DNA from 2 places in the Cytobacillus pseudoceanisediminis genome. Region 2 is predicted to be linked to the other one. Evidence: predicted binding sites of a transcription regulator. Region 2 holds the regulator's gene; the other holds the start of a gene.
The links. Region 2 encodes Rex, which represses fermentation and respiration genes when NADH is low (regulators of the CRP and FNR family bind a similar motif). Its sites were predicted from a motif close to TTGTGAAATATTTCACAA; they were not measured.

Region 1: M5V91_RS14240 (TIGR04053 family radical SAM/SPASM domain-containing protein) is a predicted target of Rex. The motif match lies at 4,337-4,354, and genes of this name have one in related genera.

The regions. Positions count from the first base shown of each region.
Region 1 is NZ_CP097349.1:2,659,884-2,669,915, forward strand. It holds gene ric (iron-sulfur cluster repair di-iron protein) at 307-999, shown strand; partial or broken gene moaA (GTP 3',8-cyclase MoaA) at 1,112-2,126, opposite strand; partial or broken gene M5V91_RS14235 (Crp/Fnr family transcriptional regulator) at 2,413-3,085, shown strand; gene M5V91_RS14240 (TIGR04053 family radical SAM/SPASM domain-containing protein) at 3,115-4,242, opposite strand; gene M5V91_RS14245 (metal-sulfur cluster assembly factor) at 4,460-4,768, opposite strand; gene M5V91_RS14250 (alpha/beta fold hydrolase) at 4,842-5,609, opposite strand; gene M5V91_RS14255 (Cof-type HAD-IIB family hydrolase) at 5,889-6,707, shown strand; gene M5V91_RS14260 (hypothetical protein) at 6,836-6,988, shown strand; gene M5V91_RS14265 (DUF3813 domain-containing protein) at 6,991-7,176, shown strand; gene M5V91_RS14270 (BsuPI-related putative proteinase inhibitor) at 7,212-7,967, opposite strand; partial or broken gene M5V91_RS14275 (YitT family protein) at 7,987-8,814, opposite strand; gene M5V91_RS14280 (DegV family protein) at 9,171-10,025, shown strand.
Region 2 is NZ_CP097349.1:3,862,739-3,872,770, reverse strand. It holds partial or broken gene M5V91_RS20855 (ABC-F family ATP-binding cassette domain-containing protein) at 1-1,096, opposite strand, end outside; partial or broken gene moaC (cyclic pyranopterin monophosphate synthase MoaC) at 1,287-1,768, shown strand; partial or broken gene M5V91_RS30640 (winged-helix domain-containing protein) at 1,796-2,001, shown strand; gene M5V91_RS20845 (redox-sensing transcriptional repressor Rex) at 1,998-2,438, shown strand; gene M5V91_RS20840 (YdiK family protein) at 2,460-2,663, opposite strand; gene M5V91_RS20835 (CPBP family intramembrane glutamic endopeptidase) at 2,710-3,435, opposite strand; gene groES (co-chaperone GroES) at 3,753-4,037, shown strand; gene groL (chaperonin GroEL) at 4,099-5,730, shown strand; gene M5V91_RS20820 (IS1182 family transposase) at 5,967-7,325, opposite strand; gene M5V91_RS20815 (DUF4317 domain-containing protein) at 7,449-8,633, opposite strand; cyclic di-GMP riboswitch class I at 9,038-9,124, shown strand; gene M5V91_RS20810 (hypothetical protein) at 9,239-9,607, shown strand; gene M5V91_RS20805 (hypothetical protein) at 9,663-10,032, shown strand, end outside.

The sequences.
Region 1 (10,032 bases), 1.2 Mb from region 2:
ACTCGCATTTTCTTCGTGCGGTGTTTACTCAAGGGAGCTTACTCAATGTCCTGCGGGAGTAGCGGGACAGGTGAGACCCCGCAGACGCGGAGCGTTGAGGAGGCTCACCGCCCGCCCCGCGGAAAGCGAGCAGCCTGGAGCGGAAATCAACGGACAACATTGATAGGCAAAGAACAACAATTTATGCGAAAATAGCCTACCCAAAAAACTTTATAAAAAGCCTGCAAGTGTGATGCCCGTCACCAAATTAAAAAGGAAATTCGTTTATTCTTTAGATAGTTCACAAGATAGAAGGAGGAAAATTCAATGACCATACATCTTACAGAAGACCGTCTGGTAAAAGATATTGTAAATGAATTTCCAAAGACAAGTGATGTTTTTAAACGTCATCGCATTGATTTTTGCTGCGGTGGAAATATTCCGCTGGTGCGTGCAGTTTCTGATCAGTCTGCAGATATGGAGGTTCTGATAAAAGAACTGAACGAGGTTATTCAGAAGGAAAACCAAACCGATGATTTAGAGGTTTGGACAGACAGTGCATCAGAAGACATTATTGAACATGTGATCAATCGATATCATCGTCCTCTTGAGGAGGAACTATCGCTATTAAGCCCGTATGTAACAAAGGTTTCAAGAGTCCATGGAGAAAGCCATGAGGAGCTTTTAAAAGTCCACCAATTATTCTTTGAGCTGAAGCATGAGCTTCTTGAACATACTTCTAAAGAGGAAGAGTCAGTTTTTCCAATGCTCCTGAAGCTTGAAGATCCTCAGGTTGAAAATCGCAAAGAAATCATCAGCTATATCCGGGAGCTTGAGAAAGAGCATGATCATGCAGGTTCAATTTTAAAGGAATTAAGAGAAATTACATCTGATTATACTCCACCTTCAGATGCATGCGGATCGTACCGTCTAGTGTATAAGCGGCTGGAAGATCTGGAAAGCCAAACCTTCATGCATGTTCACCTTGAGAATAACATTCTTTTTCCAAGATATTTATAAACATTACGATCTGCAGCCAATAACGGCTGCAGTTTTTTTGCAGTCTGAACGACAAAATAAAAAGCCTGCCCGCCTATGTCCATTTCTCGTGACAAAGCAAAGCATGCTTTTTTTATCCTCCAATATAGGACATTTCAATTTTTTCCTGCTGGCAATGGTCTCTTCAGTCCGTTCGTCTGAATATCTGTCTTTTCTGCCGTTCCAAATATTAACAATCCGATCAGTAATTTCTTCATCCGTGGCGCCTTTTCTCATAAATCCCTTCAGATCATGTCCTTCTCCATTAAATAGGCATGTAAAAATTTGGCCGTTTGCTGACAATCTTGAACGTGTGCAGCTTGAACAGAAAGATTCAGAAACAGATGTAATAAACCCAACATCTACATCAGTATCCTTATAACGGTATCGCTTGGCAACCTCTCCGAAATAATCCGGATCTACCGGTTCCAATAAATAATGTTCCTTTAAAATGTCATAAATTTCTTTTTTGGTAACAACCTCGTCCATCTTCCAGCCGTTTGTACTGCCGACATCCATGTATTCAATAAAGCGGAGCTGTAAGCCGTTATCTTTGCAGAACTTAGCCATCGGGACAATTTCAGAATCATTCAGGCCTTTTTTAACAACCATATTAAGCTTGACGCCAAGCCCTGCTTCTTTTGCTGCCTCGATTCCTTTAAGAACTGGTTTGACACCCACATTGCGTCCGTTTATTTTTCCAAACAGCTCATCATCCAAACTGTCCAGACTGATGTTAACCCTCACCAGCCCTGCTTCCTTTAAATCTTTCGCATGTTTGGGCAGCAATACACCATTTGTGGTAAGACCTATATCTTTTAAGCCCTCAATGTCTGAAAGCATTTTTACAAGTTTAGGCATATCCTTTCTCATAAGAGGTTCTCCGCCTGTTAACCTGATCTTCTCCACACCAAGGCTTACAAAAATTTTAGCCAGCCGTTCAATTTCTTCATAGCTCAGAAGTTCATTTTTGGAAGGAAAGCGAAATCCGGGCCGAAGACTTCTGCCGGCATGCAGTATTGACAGCGGAAATTACAGCGGTCAATGACAGAAATACGAAGATCTCTTAAAGGTCTATTCAATTTATCTTTAACGATTGTTTTAGCCATTTCGTTCAACTCCATATAAAGAGTGACTTAAATAAGCTTTCTATACAGATGTATATTTTAGCCTTTCCCTTAAAATAACAGAAATAACCCGGTATCTCAAATTAAGGGCTTCTACTATTAGAACATACAATCGTTTCAATGTTAATAGGGAATTGTTTATATAATAACAAAGACACACCATTTCAATAGAAAATGCCACAATAAAGACACAAAAGCCGGCAATGTTTTCACTATACAAATGATATTATTGTGAAAAAAGACAGTTGTTTTATGAAGGAGGATTAATATGGCTCGCACAGCCATTAAACCGACACATTCCATAGAGATTAAAGAGCTTCTTCATTTTGCAGACCGGCGTATGAAAACCTCCAAAGGGGCTTACATTTTTCAGGAAGGTATGGATGCTGCTGAACTTTATATTATACTTTCAGGCAAGATACAAATCAGCAAGATAACAGCTGATGGCAGAGAACTTACCTTCAGGTTATGCGGAGAAAATGAAATTATTGGCGAGCTTACCCTATTTACCAGTAACCCTAAATATTTAAGTAGCTGTGATAAAAAAAGATGTCCTGGAAAAGGAGATATTTAATAATAGCACATTGGCTTATGAATTTATGAAATGGATGAGCGACCACTTTCGTAATACTCAGACCAAATTTAGAGATCTCGTCCTTAACGGAAAAAAAGGTGCCCTGTATTCAACCCTTATCAGAATGACTAACAGCTATGGCATAAAAGTTAAGGATGGCATACTCATTGATCTGCCCCTTACGAATCAAGATCTTGGGAATTTCTGCGGCACATCCAGGGAAAGCACCAACCGGATACTGGGTGAACTGAAAAAAGACAGCATCATTACCATTCTAAATGGAAAAATCACAGTCAAAGATCTTCAATATTTAAAAAATGAAATAGGCTGTGAAAACTGCCCTGCCGTATATTGCAGCATCGAGTAGGAGTGCATCCAAACGGCACTCCCTTTCTTTTATGATTTTGCCGCTTTCTTTCTAAGTGCCTTTGGAATATAAACACAAAACGGCTCGCTTTCCATATAATCCCCTGTCATGGCAAATGCCCGTGACCTGGATCCCCCGCATACATAACGGAACTCGCATTGTCCGCATTTCCCTTTATATTTATCAGGATTTCTGAGGTCTTTAAAAATTGGCGATTCCCTGTATATTTCAGCAAGTGGCTGTTCCCTTACATTCCCTGCTTTAACAGGCAGAAGCCCGCTAGGATAAACATCCCCAATATGTGAAATGAAAACAAATCCATTTCCGTCATTCACACCTTTAGGAGCCCTGCCTAAACCATCTATAGAACCCGTTAGCCCTTGCTGTGTAAGTGCATCGAGATATTGAATGTCCTCATTCTGAGCCTTCGCTTCCTTCATTTTTTGCTGAATGACCACTCGGCGGTAATGCTGGGCAGCTGTTGTCTTGATATCGAAAGTAACTTTTTTGCTTAAGTTATACAGCCATGTAAATACCATCTCATGTTCAACCGGAGAAATCATATCTGTTTCCTGCCCTCTCCCTGTTGGGACGAGGAAGAACACACTCCAAAGAACACATTTGAGTTCTTCTACAACTTTAGCCATTTCCTCAAGATAATCGATATTATAACGCGAAATAACTGTATTAATCTGGACTGGAATTTCAAGCTCGTGCAAATATTTAATCCTTTCGATCGTTAAATCAAAGGAACCGGCAGTACCTCTAAAATGGTCATGGATTTCCGCTTTTGGCCCATCAAGGCTGAAAGCCCATCGAGCTAAGCCGACCTCTTTGGCTTTTTCAATAGCTTCTTTTGTTACATTCGGTGTCGCACTGGGCGTCATTGACACACGCACGCCTTTTTTTACAGCATATTCGGCAATGTCGAATACATCCTGCCTCATTAATGGATCACCACCCGTAAAAACAAGCATAGGGTTGTTCATTTCCTTGATTTGGTCAATCAAATACTTCCCTTCATCAAAGGAAAGCTCTCGCGGATCTCTCCTGTATTGCGCTTCCGCACGGCAATGCAGACATTTTAGCTGGCATGCCCTTGTTAATTCCCATATCACAATAAAAGGGTCTTTATTAAAATCTCTATCAAATCCCATTTGAGATGCCTCCTTAACAGCCACAGGTCCTGGATGTTTCATCAACGCAATTTTGTCTTTCCATCGTTAGTATAGGATAATCGGCATGTTAAATAAGTGAACTACCTCACATACAATGCTCATTTTCAAAGAATTTACAGAGATGTGTTCAAAGGAATTAAAGCAAGGGCATAAAAAAACAGCAGGAAAATAATCCTGCTGTTTTTAAGATTCAATCTTATTGTACGCCAAGTGCAATTTTTGCATAGCGGGACATTCTGTCTTTAGACCAAGGCGGGTTCCAGACAATGTTCACTTCAGTGTCCTTTACTTCGGGAATATCAGCCAATGCTGACTTTACTTGCTCAACAATTGTTCCTGCCAAAGGACACCCCATGGAAGTAAGAGTCATATCTACCACGGCTTTACCTTCCTCTTCCATTTTCACATCATATACTAAGCCTAAGTTCACAATATCTATCCCCAGCTCCGGGTCAACAACAAGTTCAAGTGCACCCATGATGCTGTCTTTTAAATCCTGGTCCATTTCTGCAGCACTCCTTCATTATTTACTTTATCTATATCTTAACAAATATTTAAATGAATTGAAAAAATGTTGGTTATAGATGTTCCCCAAACCATTTAACCGTTTCCAGCAGCCCTTCCCTGCTTACTTTGTGCCCCGCCTGTTCATCTGATATAAACATGAGGTTTTCAGGTGAGTCACTATATAAGGGCTGGATGGTCTCATAAAATTGGTATGTATAGGAATAAGGCACAACCGGGTCTTTTTTGCCATGCCAGAACATAAGCGGCCTTCCTCCAAGTTTTTCAGGCTGAAGACTTAGATCCCGCTCCCTTAAGGTCCCCAGCAGATCTGCTAGTTCTTCGCTTGAAAGCGGAATTTTAATATTATTCTTCTTCAATTCATCCAGCTGAAGCTGAGCAAATTTTTCATAATACGGCATACCCATAAGGCTTACTGCAGCTTTGACCCACTCATACTGGGTCAAGGCGCCCAAAGTGACTATTCCTCCCATGGAGGTGCCCACAAGCCCTATTCTTCCCTTGTCGATCAGATCTGCATCCTCATAGACATCCCTGATTATGTTCAATTCCGCAATTGTATTTAGAACAATATCCCATAGCCTGAAATTTAAATCGCTGCCTGATAAACCTTCAGATCTTTCCCCATGAAGCAAGGTGTCTGGAAGCACCACCCTGAACCCTTTTTCAGCTAGCAGATAGGCATAATGCAGATTATGTTCTTTGGCACTCGTAAAGCCATGAACGAAAATAATAAAAGGCAAGCGTTCCCCTTTTACTTCCTGTCTGGCCAGTTCAAGAACAGGAATTTCTTTGATATGCTTATGTTCAATAACAACCACAGTTCTTCCTCCTAAATCTGTTAGGGCACAAGTGAATTTTTTTACAAAATTATAATAATATTGATAACATATATGTATAAAATGATTTTGTAAAAGCTTACGCTCTTGTTTTGATGTAAATTCTTTCTATATTTTCAGTTTAACATGTAGACTTTTTTTTCCAAAACCTTTACACTTAAAAGAAAAGCGGGGCATACTTCAAGATAAGCAATTGGCTGCAGTGCGTAAACTGCAGTTAAATTCTTATAAAAAAGTGCTGAGCGCTTAGAAGGAGATCTTATGGCAGAAAAACATTTAATTGCACTGGACCTTGATGGAACATTATTAAAAGATGACAAAACCATCTCAGCTAAAACTAAAATGATTATTCAAAAGGCACGCGAACAAGGACATGAAGTGATGATTGCCACCGGAAGGCCATTTCGCTCCAGCGAAATTTATTATCGTGAAATGGGATTGACTACGCCAATTGTCAATTTCAATGGTGCTTACATACATCATCCTAAAGATCATAATTGGGGAGTTTATCATACACCTCTGCAAATGGACGTTGCAAAGGAAATTGTAGAAGCCGTTAATAGCTATACAGTGCATAATATTGTAGCAGAAGTTATAGATGATGTTTACCTGCATTACCATGATGAAAAGCTTCTGGATATCTTCGGTTTTGGCGATCCCAAAATTACGACTGGAGATTTACGCAATTATCTTAATGATAATCCGACAAGCATGCTGATCCACACAGATGAAGAACATGTAAAAACAATTAGAGCCCATCTTTCCGAAGTCCATGCCGAAGTGATTGATCACCGTCGCTGGGCGGCTCCATGGCATGTCATTGAAATCGTAAAAACAGGGCTGAATAAAGCTGTTGGCCTCCAAAAAGCAGCTGATTACTTCCAAATACCGCCTGAGCGGATCATAGCTTTCGGTGATGAAGACAATGATCTTGAAATGCTTGAATATGCAGGCTACGGGATTGCCATGGGCAATGCTATTGACCAGGTGAAAAATATTGCCAATGAAGTCACCTTAACCAACGAGGAGGATGGAATCGGAATCTATTTAAATGAATTATTAAACCTTAAAGCACTATAAGCAAATGACCAAAAGAAATTTAATGGCAACCAGTCCTTTAAATTCCCTTTTTAAATCATTCCTATAGAGCATACTAAAGGATGGAGCAGCACAATGCTGCTTTAAACTCTTTCATGGAGGGGATTCGAATGGGTAAACGTAATAAATCAAAACGCTTCGTACAACAGGGTGTTGATACTGTTAGTAAGCATGATGAACGTATCCCGTACCACATGACCTATGCAGAGGCGGAAGCCCAAAAATTAGCTAATGTGAAAGAATCATCCCTCGGAGGAATATAACGATGGGAAACAGATTATTTCAGGAAGCCAGAAAATATGTGGAAATAGCTAAAAGTTCTGCAGGCGAAGAAACTGTTTCCCGTGCGAAAAATGCTTTAAGTTCCGCGTTTGCCAATTCCACGGCGGCTGAACAGGCACAGCTGCGGGAGATGCAGCAGGAGCTTGAGCAATATTCGCAGAATCGCTAAAAGAAGCTGGCAGCCTCGATGGCTGCCAGCTTCTTTTACCTCCTTTCCAGGATAACAGGAAAGGGATTTATAATATGTCCGTCATTATGGCTTTTTTCATATAAATGCAAAATCACTGATCCGTTTTCAGGCAATTTATCAGCAGGAATGCTTACTTTTATATTATAGTTCTCCCAGTTATTTGAAAGAGCTGATACTCCCTTTTCAGGCAGCAGTTCATTATGGCCATCTTCAACTGTATACCATAGCTTTCCGTTTTTTGGACGCCCTTCAATTGATACTGAATATAAGCCATTCTCTCCAGTAACCTTAACATGGCGAAAGGCAGGATTTTGTCCTGGGATATAGACAGAGGCTTCTGATTCCGCTTTGGTCTCCAGTTCTTTGCCATTTAAGTTTGATGCCAAAAGCCTGGCTTTTACAATGTACTCCCCTTCCTTTACTCTTTTGCCATTGTGCCGATAATCCCACTGCTCTTTCCACACCTTGAATTCATCCGGTTTGACGGCAATGGTCTGTATAGCTTGTAAAAATGCTTTACCTTCTGAAGAGGAATATACCATTTCGCCATTTTGATTTAATATATTTACTTCGTAAAATTGGGAAGTCCTAAACTCAAAGCTTAGCGGGTAATTGGCAGTATTCCTCAGAAGCAATTCTATCTCCATTGTTTCCGTTCCTGCTTGAGGCATTACTTTAAAATCAAATGGCATTTCCTTTTTAGAAGCTTCAAAACTTTGCAAAGGCATAGTGAAGATAATCAGAGCAGCAGCAGTCAAAAGCCGAAGCATCCTTCATCCCTCCATTCATTTAATCCCTGCGGAAGAAACCATAAACACCAGCGGTTTGGACAATATTTGTAAAGGCATTCGGATCTACTTCTTTAATAATTCTTTCAAGGTCGAATAACTCATAACGGGTGATGACAATCATCATCATTTCCTTGTTTTCATTTGTAAAAGCCCCTTTGCCGGAATGGTTGTAATTCCCCTGACCAGATGGTCATGGATGGCTTTTTTCATTTCTTCCGATTTTTTCGTTATAATTAATGCTGTCAGTTTCTCATGTCTTGTATGAATGGCATCAATGACCCTGGTTGAGGCATAAAGGGTAACAAGAGTGTATAAAGCTTTTTCCCATCCATACAAAAAGCCAGCTGTTATTATAATAATGGCGTTAAGTGTGAAAAAATATGTACCGACAGGCTTGTCTTTCATTCGGGACAATACCATTGCGATGATATCCATTCCTCCTGTGGAAGCCCCCATTTCAGTGTTATCCCTACGCCAACAGCCGCAATCACACCTCCAAAAACGGCATTAAGCAAAATATCTTTTGAAACATGAATTACCGGTATGATTTCCAAGAAAAATGACATTAAGAATACGCTTAGAAAACTGTAAATAGTAAAAGACCTTCCAACCTTCTTCCAGGCTAAAATGGTTACAGGAATATTTAGAATGAACAGCAGAATTCCTGTTGATCCAAAATCCCCAAGAATGCTTGATAATAGCTGTGCCACACCTGTAAAACCGCTCGCATATACATTGGCAGGTATCAGAAAAAATTCATCGCAATTGCGTTCAATATCGCGCCAATCAAAACAATAAATACTTTCTTAGTTTCTAACCAAACCATTTTTTACCCCCTGAATTTTTTTATTATTTTCTTTACCCAGTAAAGTGAATCTTCAATCAGCGGGGGATTTTTCCCCGCTGATTGTTAGTTGAGGCACACAGCACAAGGAAGGCTTCGTCAGCATAATCATCAACCAAAAGCTGCAGCTTATGGGAGGAAGCGGGTCACAAAGACGTTTTCACAGCATACGGGCAGTTTGCCCCCGCTTATATCCCCTTCTATTCCTTTGATTCTGAAAGTAAGAGTCTTACTGCCCGTTGGACTTGCGAAAAGTGTCATTTTCAACACAATTCATTGTTTTTTCTCCTTGATTTCTATAAACTTAATTCATATAGTTTGAAAGCAGGTGAAAGAAAATGTCAGTAAAAATTTTAGCTGACAGTGCGTGTGATCTGCCGCTAAGCTTTTATGAAGAAAATGGCGTCACACTTTTCCCATTAAAGGTTCAACTGAATGATACAGAATATGAAGATTTAGTCACCATAGAACCTAAGGATGTTTATGATGCTATCCGTGAGGGCCAGGTGCCTAAAACATCTCAGGTATCCCCTCTCCATTTTGAGGAAACGTTCATGAAGATGGCAGAACAAAATGAAGACGGCATTTATGTTTCTTTTTCCTCCGGACTCTCAGGTACATACCAGACCGCTGTAATGATTTTGGAGCAAGTAAAAGAGAAATACCCGGATTTCAAATTATCCATTATCGATTCTAAGGCGGCTTCATTGGGATATGGATTAATCGTTAAGGCAGCGGCTGCTAACGCACAATCAGGCGCATCCAAGGAAGACATACAGCAAGATATCGAACTTCGATGCCGGCACCTCGAGAGTTTATTCACTGTAAATGATCTCGAATACCTGGCAAAAGGCGGCCGTGTTTCTAAAGCTTCCGCATTTCTAGGCGGACTTTTGAACATTAAACCTCTGCTAACTGTAGAAGATGGCAAACTTGTACCGATTGAGAAACTGCGCGGCAAGAAAAAGCTTCTTCGCCGCATCATTGAGCTGATGAAAGAAAATGGGACTTCGTTTGAGAATCAGACGGTCGGCATCAGCCATGCTGATGATGAAGACACAGCTCTTGAAATGCAAAAATTAATCCTGGAAGAGCTAAAAGCCAAAGAAGTCTATATTACATCCATAGGCTCTGCAATCGGGTCCCATACGGGTCCAGGAACAATTGCGATTTTCTACCAAAAGCAAATATAAACCTAGT
Region 2 (10,032 bases):
TTCCATTGGGCCCCACCAGTGCAATGCTGTCACCTCTTGCCAGTCGCAGTGAAATATTCTCGCTCACTATCTCTTCATAGCCAATAGCAAGAGAATGAATATTTAAAACCTCATTGCCTGATTGCCGTTCAATGTCAAAGCCAAAAGAAGCTGATTTCTCGTCTCCCAGCGGCCTGTCCATCACGTCCATTCTGGCAAGCTGCTTTCTGCGGCTTTGTGCCCTTTTGGTTGTGGAAGCACGGGCAAGATTTCGCTGGATAAAATCCTGCAGCTTAGCGATCTCTTCCTGCTGTTTCTCGAATTGCTTCATTTCTCTTTCAAAGTTAGCCGCTTTTTGATCGAGATAGGAACTGTAGTTTCCTGGGTACTTTCTTATTTGGCGGCGGGAAATCTCGTAAACCTGGGAAACGACCTTATCAAGGAAATATCGGTCATGGGATACGATTAGAATGGCACCGTTGTATCCCTGCAGGTACTGTTCGAGCCATGATAATGTTTCAATATCCAGGTGGTTGGTAGGCTCGTCCAGTATTAAGATATCAGGCTTTGTCAGCAAAAGTTTACCAAGGGCCAATCTGGTACGCTGTCCGCCGCTCAATGATGAAATTTTAGTGTCATAGCCCATTGAGCTGAAGTTGAGTCCGTGGAGAATGGAACGGATATCTGCCTCATATTGATAGCCGCCATTTTCTTTGAAATCAACCTGAAGCTTGTCGTATTCTTTTAAGATGCGTTCATAGGCATCAGAGTTATTTAGGATATCAGGGTCTGCCATTTGTTCTTCAAGGCTGCGAAGCTGTTTTTCCTGCTTCTGCAGATGACTAAAAACAGTCAGCATTTCATCCCAAATGGATAACTCTGATTCCAGGCCGGTATTTTGTGCAAGATAGCCAATTGTTACTTCCTTTGGCTTTATAATCTCACCGGAGTCATATGTCATTTGTCCGGCAATAATTTTCAAAAGGGTGGACTTTCCTGCACCATTGCGCCCTACTAGCGCAATCCTGTCCCTGGTTTGTACTTCAAGCTTTATATTGGTTAAAATGGGATCAGCGCCAAAATTTTTCGCCAGCTGATTGACTTGTAATAGTATCATGTTCTTTCACCTCGGGTATAGAGTAAGTGTAACTCATTCATATATGTTCGGCAATAAAGGAGACAGGACTATAATCCCTTCTGCAGGGCATTCAATCAAGACAAAAGGCAAATAAATATGTGAGGAACAATACAAAGCACATACAAAGTAACAGAAAAATAGTGTATGATTTTGAAGAGAGGTGTTTTGAATGGCGGATTTTACTCATTTTAATCAAGAGGGCAGGGCAAAAATGGTGGATGTCAGCGATAAACCTGAAACGGCAAGAACAGCCATTGCTCAATCAAGTATTACTCTTAATCAGGAGATATACGAAAAGATAACATCCAACTCTATGAAAAAGGGGATGTACTCGCTGTTGCACAAACTGCAGGCATTATGGCGAGCAAGAAAACATGGGACATTATTCCGATGTGCCATCCGCTGCCGCTTAAGGGCGTGGACATTTCATTTTCATGGAAGGCGGAAGAGGAAGAGTATGTCCTGATCATTACTGCTTCTGTAAAAACGAAGGGAAATACGGGTGTGGAAATGGAAGCGTTAACAGCCGCTTCTGTCTGTGCGCTGACCGTTTATGACATGTGCAAGGCTGTAGATAAAGGAATGGTGATTGGGCCAACCTTTTTAATAGAGAAAACAGGCGGAAAAAACGGAGATTTTAAAAGAAATTAATTCATCATAAGAAATGGGGATGGACGAATGGCCAATGAACCAATTAAGATACCGCAGGCAACAGCTAAACGGCTGCCTTTATACTACCGCTTTCTAAAAACCTTCACTCATCAGGCAAACAAAGAGTCTCTTCAGCAGAATTGAGTGAGGCGGTAAAGGTAGATTCTGCAACAATCCGCCGCGATTTTTCGTACTTTGGTGCGTTAGGAAAAAAGGATATGGATATAATGTGAATTACCTGCTGGGCTTCTTTCGGAAGACTCTTGACCAGGATGAGCTGACTAAAGTAGCTTTGATCGGGGTAGGGAATTTAGGAACAGCCTTTCTTAACTATAATTTTCTTAAAAATAATAATACCAAAATAGAAGTAGCCTTTGATGTTGATGAGAGTAAGGTTGGCACGAAAATCGGTGATGTACCGGTCCATCATATGGATGACCTTGAAGAAGTTATTATAAATAATAATATTCAGGTGGCGATTTTAACGGTGCCGGCACCGCCTGCCCAGGCTATTACCGATCGGATGGTGAATGCGAAAATAAAAGGAATCCTTAATTTTACACCTGCGAGGCTCACTGTGCCAGCCTCGATTCGGATTCACCATATCGATCTGGCAGTAGAATTGCAGTCACTGGTTTATTTTCTGAAAAACTATCCGGAAGAAATGTAAAAAAATGAGCCTTTTGGGGGCTCATTTTTTCATTTTATTTTTCATTTTAAAATGCAGGCCAACCATCCGCAGTCCGGTGCCAAAATCGAATGTGGCAATTATAATCAGAAAATAAGTAAAGAATCCCCAGGTTTCTTCATGCTGGATATTCTGTATGGCTATAAAAGTGAAAAGGCATCCGAGAAGGATGTAAATAAAGCCTGAAAACAAAGGTGTGCTTCTCATCAAAATCCCCCAGTAAGTTTAAAACTCTGCAAAGCATTTCCCTATGCTAGAAAAAGCTGATAAAGCTCTGCATTTTTTCCATTTCTTCTAACCATTTTTGCATATTATCCTGATTCAGCTGGATAACCGCAACAAAGGTGTTCATCGCCACATGGGCAAAAATCGGCACAATAATCCGCTTCGTTTTGACATATAAGAAAGCAAAGGTGAACCCCATTGCCGAGTACAGCAGTACATGTTCAGGCTCGAAATGGGCAAGTGCAAAAATGACTGAGCTGATCAGGGCCGATAAGAAGAAGTTGAAGCGCTTATGGAGAGAACCGAAAATAACTTTTCTAAAGACAATCTCCTCAAGTATTGGCCCAATGACCGAACTAATTAAGATAACGATTGGCGATGCTTCAATAATCCGGATAATCTGCTGCGTATTCTCAGATCCCATTTCAATCCCAATCATATTTTCAATGCTGGCAGCAGTAGCTTGAGCGATCAGGGCCAAAAATATACCCCCAACTGCCCAGCCCGCTGAGCTTGCTGCGGAAGATGCATCCCTATCCAGGCCTTTTTTCATCTCTTTTCTTAATAATAGAAGCGTAATGATCAGTGTAACCGTAAAACTGATGACAAGCCAGTAGGCTACAGCCAGGATCTGCATGTTTTCGGGGTTCTGTCCAAGGGCATCTGCAATAAATAACACAAGCGGAACGCCAAACAAACTGGACAGCTGCATGGCAATATAAGCTATTAATATAAACCAATATTCCTTCTTCAAAATGTTATACTCCTTATTCTGAGTGTTGGAAAACAAGTCCTAAAGCCATTGTACTCTTAATAAGGAGCGGGTTTCAAATATCAGCATCAAAGCAGGAAAATACTATGGGTAAAGTGAAGAGTTCCGAAGCATACTTAAGAGGTTGTCTGTGTCGAAAAATAGCGTGTATGGGCGAATGAAATTTTTTCTAAAAAATTTAAGCTTCACCCTTGCAAATAGAAATGAGATTCATTAATATAATAATTGTGTTAGCACTCATACAGAGAGAGTGCTAATAAATAAAAATATTTACATATTATTTGAGGAGGTTGTTTCACTTGTTAAAGCCACTAGGTGATCGAATTATTATCGAGCTTGTTGAAACTGAAGAAAAAACTGCAAGCGGCATCGTACTGCCGGACACTGCTAAAGAAAAGCCTCAAGAAGGTAAAGTTGTAGCTGTAGGAACTGGCCGCGTTCTTGAAAATGGTGAGCGTGTTGCCCTTGAAGTTGCTGACGGCGATCGTATCATCTTCTCAAAATATGCTGGTACTGAAGTGAAGTACGAAGGCAAAGAGTATTTAATTTTACGCGAAAATGACATTCTTGCTGTAATTGGCTAATCGCCGATCAGACGAAGATTATTAAAGAATAAAGCTAAAATTTTTGAGGAGGTTTTTATCAATGGCTAAAGAGATTAAATTTAGTGAAGAAGCTCGCCGCGCGATGCTTCGCGGTGTGGATTCCCTTGCAAATGCGGTAAAAGTAACTCTTGGACCTAAAGGACGCAACGTGGTTCTTGAGAAGAAATTCGGTTCTCCACTTATCACCAATGATGGTGTGACAATTGCGAAAGAAATCGAGCTTGAAGATGCATTCGAAAACATGGGTGCGAAGCTTGTTGCTGAAGTAGCAAGTAAAACAAATGATGTTGCCGGTGACGGTACAACAACTGCAACTGTTCTTGCTCAGGCAATGATCCGTGAAGGCCTTAAGAACGTAACTGCAGGCGCTAACCCAATGGGCATCCGCAAAGGAATCGAAAAAGCAGTTGTTACAGCTGTAGAAGAATTAAAAGCTATTTCTAAGCCAATCGAAAATAAGGAATCTATTGCTCAGGTTGCTGCAATCTCTGCTGCTGACAATGAAGTTGGCCAGCTGATCGCTGAAGCAATGGAGCGCGTTGGCAACGATGGTGTTATCACAATCGAAGAATCTAAAGGATTCACAACTGAGCTTGATGTGGTTGAAGGTATGCAATTCGACCGCGGATATGCTTCTCCATACATGGTTACAGATTCTGATAAGATGGAAGCGGTTCTTGAAAACCCTTATATCTTAATCACTGATAAGAAGATCACAAGCATCCAGGAAATCCTTCCTGTACTTGAGCAAGTTGTACAGCAAGGCAAGCCTTTATTGCTTGTAGCTGAAGATGTTGAAGGTGAAGCACTTGCTACACTAGTTGTGAATAAGCTTCGCGGAACTTTCAACGCGGTAGCAGTAAAAGCTCCTGGCTTCGGTGACCGCCGCAAAGCTATGCTTGAAGATATCGCGATCCTGACTGGCGGTGAAGTAATCACTGAAGAGTTAGGCCGTGACCTTAAGTCTGCTACAATCGACTCTTTAGGACGCGCTACTAAAGTAGTTGTTACAAAAGAAAACACTACAATCGTTGAGGGTGCTGGAGACAGCGCGCAAATCGGCGGACGTGTGAACCAGATCCGCACTCAAATGGAAGAAACAACTTCTGAATTTGACCGCGAAAAATTACAAGAGCGCCTTGCTAAACTTGCTGGTGGTGTTGCAGTTGTTAAAGTTGGTGCTGCTACTGAAACTGAATTAAAAGAGCGCAAGCTTCGCATCGAAGACGCCCTTAACTCTACACGTGCTGCTGTAGAAGAAGGCATCGTTTCCGGTGGTGGTGTTGCCCTTCTAAACGTATACAATAAAGTGGCTGCTATCCAGGCTGAAGGCGATGAAGCAACTGGTGTTAACATCGTATTGCGTGCGATGGAAGAGCCTGTACGCACAATTGCTCACAATGCCGGTCTAGAAGGTTCTATCATTGTTGACCGCTTAAAGCGCGAAGCAGTTGGAACTGGCTTCAACGCTGCTACTGGCGAGTGGGTAAACATGATCGAAGCTGGTATCGTTGACCCAACTAAAGTAACTCGTTCAGCTCTTCAAAACGCTGGATCTGTTGCAGCTATGTTCTTAACTACTGAAGCAGTAGTTGCTGACAAGCCGGAAGAAAACGCTGCTCCTGCAATGCCTGATATGGGCGGCATGGGCGGAATGGGCGGCATGATGTAATTTAAAGCGTTGAACCCAACGTTTTAAAGCATCATCCACCAGGACATAGGTACAGGTTTTCTTGTCCTGCTGTTCCCAAAACTGTTTATAACAAACAAAAAAGGAATTCCTATTCGGGAATTCCTTCAGTTTGTAGACAAAAAGAGTTCGGAATAGTCTCATTCCGAACTCTTTTTTCATTTTTTGTAGGACTTCAAGTAATTACAGAGAATTGCAGACCTCTCCGAGGTTATCATTTAGGCCATTTCTGGACCTTGCCAAGTCCAGGTGGCCATTTTCTTCAAATTCATGGCAGCGAAAGTAAGCATCGCCTGCATCGACATTTTTTTAAGTCCCCTGAGGGTTGTCCAACGCATGCCATGCTTTTCTTTTGCATCTGCGAATACTCGTTCAATTGTTTCTTTGCGTTTTTCATAGATCGGTTTGACGTCTTGATGGTGGCGAAGATGATCTGCTTCTTCCACATGTTCCTCCCACACATGACGTTGAATCAGTTTTTGATGTGCTTGACTCTGTGTGCATTGAGACAAGAAAGGGCATCCAGCACAAATTCGAGGATCTGATTTATATTGACGATACCCTTCCTTTGTAGTTGTAGTATATTTTAATATCTCACCAGTTGGGCAAATGTAACAGTCAAAATGCTCATCATAAACATACTCATGTTTTCTGAAGAAACCCTCTTTTGTGCGAGGTCGTGTGTAAGGTAAAGCAGGTGTGATGTCGTTTTTCAATAAGTAGCTCGTGATAGCAGGTGTTTTATAGGCTGCGTCTGCCGCAACAGCTTTTGGTTTACTAACTTTCTCAATAACTTGTTCTACCAATGGCTCTAAAATATGACTATCATGCGTGTTACCAGGGGTTACAATTGCGCCTAACACGAAGCCGTTGCGGTCTGCGGCCGCATGGAAAGAATAAGCGAACTGTTTTGTACGCTCATCTTTTACATAGTAGCCACTCTCTGGATCTGTTGTACTTTCCTTGATTTCTTTGTATTCTTCTTTATCAAACTTATCTGGTGGAAACGGCTTTTTTCCATGATCCTCGCGGTCTTGGTTAATCTCCTCTTGAAGGCGTTCTTGATAAGCACGGGTTTCTTTTCGAACAACTTTCTTTTCAAATTTGCGTTTATTTGCACTCGCTTTTACATGAGTAGAATCTACAAAAACGTGTTCAGCACTAATTAAATTCTTTTCAGCTGCGGTTTTTAAGATTCGGTAAAATATTTGTTCAAAGAGATCGGTGTCTTTAAATCGGCGCTCATAATTTTTACCGAAAGTTGAGAAGTGAGGAACTTTATCGTGAAAGCCATATCCTAAAAACCATCGATAAGCCATATTCGTTTTCAATTCTTCAATTGTTTGACGCATGGAGCGAATACCGAAGGTATATTGAATAAATGTGAGTTTAATTAATATTACAGGGTCAATACTTGGGCGGCCTTTTTCTGAATACTTATCTTTTACCAAGTCATAGATGAATGAGAAATTAATCGCCGCTTCAATTTTGCGGACCAAATGGTCCGCCGGTACAAGTTCGTCTAAAGCAACCATTTCAATTTGATCCCGTTGAATTGGATTATGTTTTGAAAGCATTTAAATCACCTCAAGCATTGTATTACTTCTATTTTAAAATAAAAAAGACTGCAGACAAGCACGATTTTCATCGAGTTTGTCGACAGTCTGAAGGAATTCCTATTCGGGAATTCCTTTTTTTATTTATTCTTTGTCCGAACCCCCGCCAAAAGTTTCGGGAATCATCGTGAAGCCTTCAATCACAGTATCTTCTTCCACTTCGATCATCAGATAGCGCTTGCCGTCAAAATGGACTTGTTTTACATATCGAAGATCTTGCGGGCAGATGGATATGTTGGCTGCCTTCGTGCTGATTTTTATTGATTTTGAATTAAATTTGGGCAGGACGCTGGTTGCCTTTATTTCATATTTGTCATCATCGATGATTTTTTGATAAGCGGATTGGACCTTTTCTGAATTAATATCTTCGAGACCACTCACTTTTAAAACGCGTTCTACGTCTTTGGAATCCAGCTTCGGCGGTTCATCCTCTTCGTTTTCCACGATCATACGGTTAATCTCTTCATATACGTTGGAAAGGGTTGCTGTGCTTAGCTGATCTCCTGTTACGTCTTTAATAATTTCCTCAAAAACGATTTTATCATCCTGCGCCGTCATCGTTTCTTCCCCGTTTAAAACGTCCACTATGAACTGGTAGTCGGGCTCATGTACCTTGCCTGCTGAATACAAGACGTGATTGACATCAGCTGCATGATCGGTAAAGCAAGGAAATAGAAACCCTGAAATGGGAGCCTTGAGGTTGATAATCGGATCAACGGTAAAATGATATTTAAATTCCTTTTCTACATAGTCAAAAAGCAATTCTTTCTTCGGTTCTTGAGTGTTATTTATGCTGCAGAGAATAAAGGGATGAGAATAAACGGCATCCCGTTCACTTTCCTCGGCTTCTGCGTTGCGGCGTTTCATTGGCTTAAGATACTCCCCGCGAATGAATGTAACGACAATATCCTTTTCATATTGCCGGATTCCCAGCATTTTGCCGACTATCTGAAGCATTTGATCCATCCAGCCTTCAGCATCACTGCTTAGCAATCCCTGATGCAGGATGAGTTGACTGCTGTTTTCGGCATCCCTCTGAAACTTTAATTCAAAGAGCTTTTCATCCAATTGGCCGCCAAGCAGCTTTTTGAAGTTATCCATAAATAGCTCCTGCTGATCCTGGTCCAGCATTTCAAAGGGCTGGCTTTCATAATGATAAATCTCACTTGATTCCTTCATAATATAGACATTAAAAATATCTGAGATCTTTAGTAAGTCATTATTTAATTTAAATTGTTTCCGAATCTGTGCGATGTCTTTTTTGTTCACAGTTAAATCCACTCCTAAGCTGCCCAATATGCATATTTACTAGAATAACAAAATACATCAGCTCTATAAATTATTTCTTTTATTTTCGCTTTTTTGAAAAGGGATACGTTAATTAAATTTGGCTGGAGATTTGAGAAGCATGAAGTTGATTTTTACCGGCCGAATTTGCGCTGGCGAGGTGAATGTAGAATGCTGATATTTTGTTAACATAAAGGTATTTAATTGAGGCCTCTCATAAGTTGACTAAACTTATGGGAAGCCTTTTTTATTTCTTTAACATGGGGACATACTCTTCCAGATAAAATTGGATGCAGAAATAAAAATTACAAGTATCGACAAAAAATGGCAAGTTCTTTATAATAGTATAGTAAAATATAATCGTGAAATTAGTCCTATATTCAATAAAATTGAAAAGGCAAACTTATCGAAAGGTAAGGACGCAAAGCTACGAGTCTAAAATCCTCCAGGGTAATGACAGTCGGGTTGCCAAGGATAATAAAGAACGTTTATTTGGCTATCCCTGTCTATTTGGGGATAGTCTTTTTTTTGGACACCTTTTAAATAGCTGCAAAAATGATGGAGAATACAGGCAAAGGAGATCAGCGATGATAGTTGTAGATAAGAAAAAATACAAAATGGCCATTAATGAGGCCGCAAAGGAAGTTCATGTACAGGTTCATGGGTTAATGAGAGAGGAGGATGCGGAAGGTTATATGATAGATTTACAGGATACGATTAGTAAGGTATCAAGGCAAAGTTATACATTTGTTGTAGACGGGACCCATCAAACACCTGTCCCATCAAAGGTGGTTCCACAGCTTGAACAGACAATGCAATTTTATTCTTCATTGGGATTTAAGGATATTCTTGTAGTAAAACCGTCATCTAAAATTGCGCAGGTGCAAATCAGGAATGCACTTGAGAGAATTGAGTTCTCAGGTACGTTTGTTGATAAAGTGCCTCATGGCATCTAATGTTCGTGACAATGATTAGGGGATCATTATTTTACATTTGAAAGGGAGTAAAGAAGTGCAAACAACACTAGAGCTATATACATACGAAATTATAAAGAAGGATCAGCCAGAATTAATTGTGAAAGCAGCTGATTGTCTGGCTCGAACATTCATAGGAGTGGAGGTTGCAGGGAAATGGGTTCAGGAGCCAATGGTAGGACAATTGAATATAGGCTATGAGGATTTCTATCAATTTACCAAGGATTATTTAGACTCTACGATTGAACAGGGATATTGCGCAGTTGCAAAGGATGCTAATCATAAAGTTGTCGGTGTACTTGCGGGAGATACAAATGCACCTGAGATAATCGGAGAAGACATATTTGAAGGTTCTTTTTATGATATGAATGTAATTCTCCGTGTTTTGGAAGATGTAGATAAACGTT